DNA from 2 places in the Streptomyces sp. NPDC001606 genome. Region 1 is predicted to be linked to the other one. Evidence: riboswitches for the same ligand, from Rfam matches in the RefSeq annotation. Region 1 holds a riboswitch; the other holds the start of a gene.
The links. A riboswitch is a leader RNA that binds a small molecule or an ion and turns the genes downstream of it on or off. The one in region 1 is predicted to bind cyclic di-AMP.
Positions count from the first base shown of each region.

Region 2: another riboswitch for cyclic di-AMP. It lies ahead of ACWCV9_RS24620 (M23 family metallopeptidase); the one in region 1 lies ahead of ACWCV9_RS22300 (C40 family peptidase).

Region 1 is NZ_JBSFHC010000012.1:133,139-135,328, reverse strand. It holds gene ACWCV9_RS22305 (ATP-binding protein) at 1-335, shown strand, start outside; gene ACWCV9_RS22300 (C40 family peptidase) at 387-860, opposite strand; cyclic di-AMP (ydaO/yuaA leader) riboswitch at 864-1,009, opposite strand; gene ACWCV9_RS22295 (hypothetical protein) at 1,428-1,736, opposite strand; gene ACWCV9_RS22290 (ATP-dependent Clp protease proteolytic subunit) at 1,744-2,190, opposite strand, start outside.
Region 2 is NZ_JBSFHC010000014.1:115,339-117,528, forward strand. It holds gene ACWCV9_RS24615 (GntR family transcriptional regulator) at 1-308, opposite strand, end outside; gene ACWCV9_RS24620 (M23 family metallopeptidase) at 506-1,249, opposite strand; cyclic di-AMP (ydaO/yuaA leader) riboswitch at 1,262-1,425, opposite strand; gene ACWCV9_RS24625 (M16 family metallopeptidase) at 1,686-2,190, opposite strand, start outside.

The DNA of each region.
Region 1 (2,190 bases):
TCGCCACCAACGCCGTGCAGCACACCTTCGGGCAGTCACCCACCTTCACGGTCGACCTCGCGCTGGACCGTGACGAGCAGCTGCGCATCGGGGTCACGGACAGCCATCCGCGCTTTCCGAAGAGACTGCCCGCTGCCGTGCAGCAGGACAACGGCCGCGGCATGGTCATCATCCGCTGGCTCACCGCGGAGTGCGGAGGCCGGCTCCGTGTCCGGCCCACCCGGGAGGGCGGCAAGACGGTCTCGATCGAACTCCCCTGGGCCGTCCCCGCCGAGCCGGTACCGACGGCGGCGCAGCGCCCGGCGGCGGCCCGTCGCGCCGACATCCGGCGCTGACGGCGTGCGGAGCGGCCACGGGCCCGAGGCCGCTCCACAGCCGGTGCCGGGTCAGCTGACCCGGCCGTACCAGACGCTCCGGGTCCAGATCTTCTGGAGCCTGACCACGTCGCCGGACTTCGGGGCGTGCCAGATGTTGCCGTGGCCGGCGTAGATGCCGACGTGGTAGACGCTGGAACCCGAGTGGAAGAACACCAGGTCGCCCGCCCTGCGGTTGCGGGCCGAGATGTGGTGCGTCTTGTTGTACTGCCCGGCGGCGGTGCGCGGCAGGGTCTTGCCGGCCTTCTTGAACGAGTAGAGCGTCAGACCCGAGCAGTCGAACCGGCGCGGTCCGGTGGCCCCCCACTGGTAGGGGGCGCCCTTCTTGGAGGCCGCGACCTGGAGCGCCTTCGAGGCCAGGGTCGCCGCCGAGGCGTCGGCGGACAGGCCCGGCACCGCGATCGAGCCGCCCACGGCGGCGAGGGTGAGAGCCGAGGCCGTACCGGCCCGGGCCATGAGCGACGGGACACGATTGAGCGCAGTCATGCGCAACCCTTCGTCAGCCGCCTGTGAAGGATGACCTGTCGGATTCGGGCTGGCGAAGTTGCCCGGCCGCATCGCTGCGGCTTCACCCCAAGGGTTGCTCGGCACGCCCGTTCGTCCGCGACGAACGTCCGCGTCGGCGACCCGTCTTGCTTGGGTCCTCCACTCCTGCCGATCCACTCCTGTCGACCGGTCATCCGGGTGGCGGCAGGACTCGGCGTCCGCCCGGACCGCCCCGCCGCGGTGGCGGGGGCTTGTCGTCAGACAGGGATCTTGGCTTACCGCTGTCCGAAAATCCCAATGAAATCGAGGATTTGTGGCGTTACTCACCACTCACCCGTTCGGGTGGACAGTGTTCCGTTCGAGCCGCCGTCAGATCCCGGACGTAGCCCCGGACCTGGGACGCAGTGGTTCCGGATGAGGCTCAAACATGGTTCGTGCGCAACTCGTGCGGACCGGAAACGGCGCCGGATATACACCGGTCGGCCGTACATCGTTCGGACCGTTTCCCGTCCGCCCCGAACGCCGCGTGTCGACGTCCGGGACCGGTCGGACCGCCGCCGCGTCCGGTCAGCCGGCGCCGTCGGACGGGAGCGCGACGCGCGCGGTACGGCGCTCGCCGTCCAGCACCCGCAAGGCCCGTGCCAGCGTGTGCCCGTGCAGCTCCGTCTCACCCCGACGGTGCATCAGGTCCAGCGCGTCCCGCAGCTCGGTGGCCTTGCGCACCAGCGCCTGCGCCGCGCGCAGCCCGTGGTAGGTGTTCCCGGCGCGCGCGGGATTGATCCGGCCGAGCAGATCGACGGACTCCAGGTAACGGTCGATCAACTCGCCCTCGGCGCGGGTCAGCGCGGGCAGCGGCGGCAGTTCCGGTGGCAGCATCGCGGGTTCACCCCGCGTCCGGGCCGGCGAGCGCGCCACGCCGGCCGGGCACGATGCCGTCCACCAGGCCGTAGGCCAGCGCCCCGTGGGCGTCCAGCACCAGGTCCCGCTCCAGGTCCCGGTGCACCTGCTCCGCCGTGCGCCCGGTGTGCCGTACCAGCATCTCCTCCAGCAGAGCCCGGGTGCGGGCCAGCTCCTCGGCCTGGATGACCAGGTCGCTGGGCCGGCCCCGCACGGGCTCGGGCAGCCGCGGCTGGTCGATCACCATGCGGGCGCCCGGCAGGGTGAACCGCTTGCCCGGGGCGCCGGCCGCGAGCAGGACCGCGGCGTAGGAGGCGGCCTGGCCCAGGCAGTAGGTCGCCACGTCGCAACTGACGTACTGCATCGTGTCGTAGACCGCGGTCAGCGCCGCGAAGGTGCCGCCGGGGGAGTTGACGTACAGCGTGATGTCCCG
Region 2 (2,190 bases), on a different contig from region 1:
ACCTTCAGATGGGCCTCGGTGCGCCGCTGCGCGGCCCGCGCCGCCCCGAGCGGCTCCAGCAGCATCCGCATCTCCAGCAGGTCGGCGGCCTCCTGCTCGGTCGGCTCGGCCACGCACGCGCCCGCGTGCCGGCGGGTCACCACGAAGCCCTCGGCCTCCAGGGTGCGCAGCGCCTCGCGGACCGGGACGCGGGAAACGCCGTAACGGCGGGCCAGGACTTCCTCGGTGAGGCGGCCGCCGCGCTCGTAGACACCCGCGACGATGTCGTCCCGGATGGCCGTGCACACCGAGTGCGCCGGAATACGCATGACCGACCTCCGCCTTAATCCCCGTGAAACGTCGACGATGGACGTGTGTTCCGTGACTCTATTGCAATGAGCCGGAATTTCCGACGGCGAGCCGGAATCCAGGGATATTTTTTGGACAGCGGATCAGGCGGACACTGCGAAAAACGGCGAAAGCCCCGGCCGATGGGCCGGGGCCGCCGATGCCGGGCGAGGCCGGGTCAGACGCTCACACCGTGCGAGCGGAGGTAGGCGACGGGGTCGATGTCGGAGCCGTACTCCGGGGTCGTACGGGCCTCGAAGTGCAGGTGCGGTCCGGTGACGTTGCCGGTCGCGCCGGACAGCCCGATGTGCTGGCCCGGGGTGACCTTCTGACCGACCGTGACGCCGATGGACGACAGATGCCCGTACTGGGTGTACATGCCGTCGGCCATCCGGATCACGATCTGGTTGCCGTACGCGCCGCCCCAGCCGGTGGAGACGACGGTGCCGGAGCCGACCGCGAGCACGGGCGTGCCGGTCGCCGCGTGGAAGTCGATGCCGGTGTGCGAGCCGGAGGACCACAGGGAGCTGCTGGCCTTGTAGCCCGTGGAGACGTAGGAGTGCGCTATCGGCGCGACGAAGGCGTTCAGCCGCGCGCGCTCGGCCGCGCGGGCGGCACGGGCCGCGGCCACGCGCTCCTGCTGGGCCTTCTGCGCCGCCGCCCGCTCGACCGCCTGCTGCTGCGCGGCCTCCTTCTGGGCGGCCGCCTGCGCGTCGATGTGCCGGGCGACGTCGTCGCTGACGGTGAGGACCGGGGTGAGGCCGGTCTGCTCGACGGAGTTCTCCGTGGCGAGCGCCGGGGAGGCCGCGAGGGTGCCGATGACCCCGGTGGTGGTGAGGGCCGCGACACCGGCCGCCTGAGCGGTGGTGCGCTTGACCCGGCCGGGCTTGCGGTGCTTCCCGGTGGCGCACATGAACGCCATGAAGTGGCTGTTCCTTTCCTTCCCTCTCGCCTACCGGGTTAGCTGACGGGTTCGGAGCAGGAAGGTCTCCTACGGACCCCCTCGCTCACGCGCGGGCGTCCGATTCACCCCAGGGACTGCTGTGGGTCCCCGGCTCCCCTGGCTCGCGCCGTACGGGGACTCGGCGATGGCTGTCCGGTGCCGCGGGCGCGGCGCACTGTCTACCGACGAACAGCCCGGACGACGCTAAGGGGCGGCGAAGTCAAACCCCAAACGGATCACCGCTTTTGTAGTGCATCCCACAGGGCAGACGGGCAACCTCCGTCCCAAACCGGGCATCTGGGGAACACGGTGCAACAGCCGGGAATGCCGTGGGGCCCTGACGGCCCGTAGGTCGTCAGGGCCCCACGCCCGTGCACTGCCGCCGGGCCATGGCCGGCCGCCGCGCGGCGTTCGGCTAGTCGGCCGCCACCACGGTGACTTCACCGATGCCGAGCGCCTCGACCGGCGCCTTGATCTGCGCGGCGTCACCGACGAGCACGGTCACCAGGCGGTCCACCGGGAAGGCGTTCACGACGGCCGCCGTGGCCTCCACCGTGCCCGTCGCGGCCAGCTGCTGGTACAGCGTGGCCTGGAAGTCGTCGGGCAGGTGCTGCTCGACCTGGTCGGCCAGGGTGCTCGCGACGGCCGCCGCCGTCTCGTACTTCAGCGGCGCCACGCCGACCAGGTTCTGCACGGCGACGTCCCGCTCGGCGTCGGTCAGGCCCTCCGCCGCGAGGGTGCGCAGCACCTTCCACAGGTCGTCCAGGGCCGGGCCGGTGTTCGGGGTGTCCACCGAGCCGCTGATCGCGAGCATCGACACGCCCGTGCCGTCCGGAGCCGACCTGAGGACCTGTCCGAAGGCGCGCACGCCGTAGGTGTAGCCCTTCTCCTCACGCAGGACGCGGTCCAGGCGGGAGGTG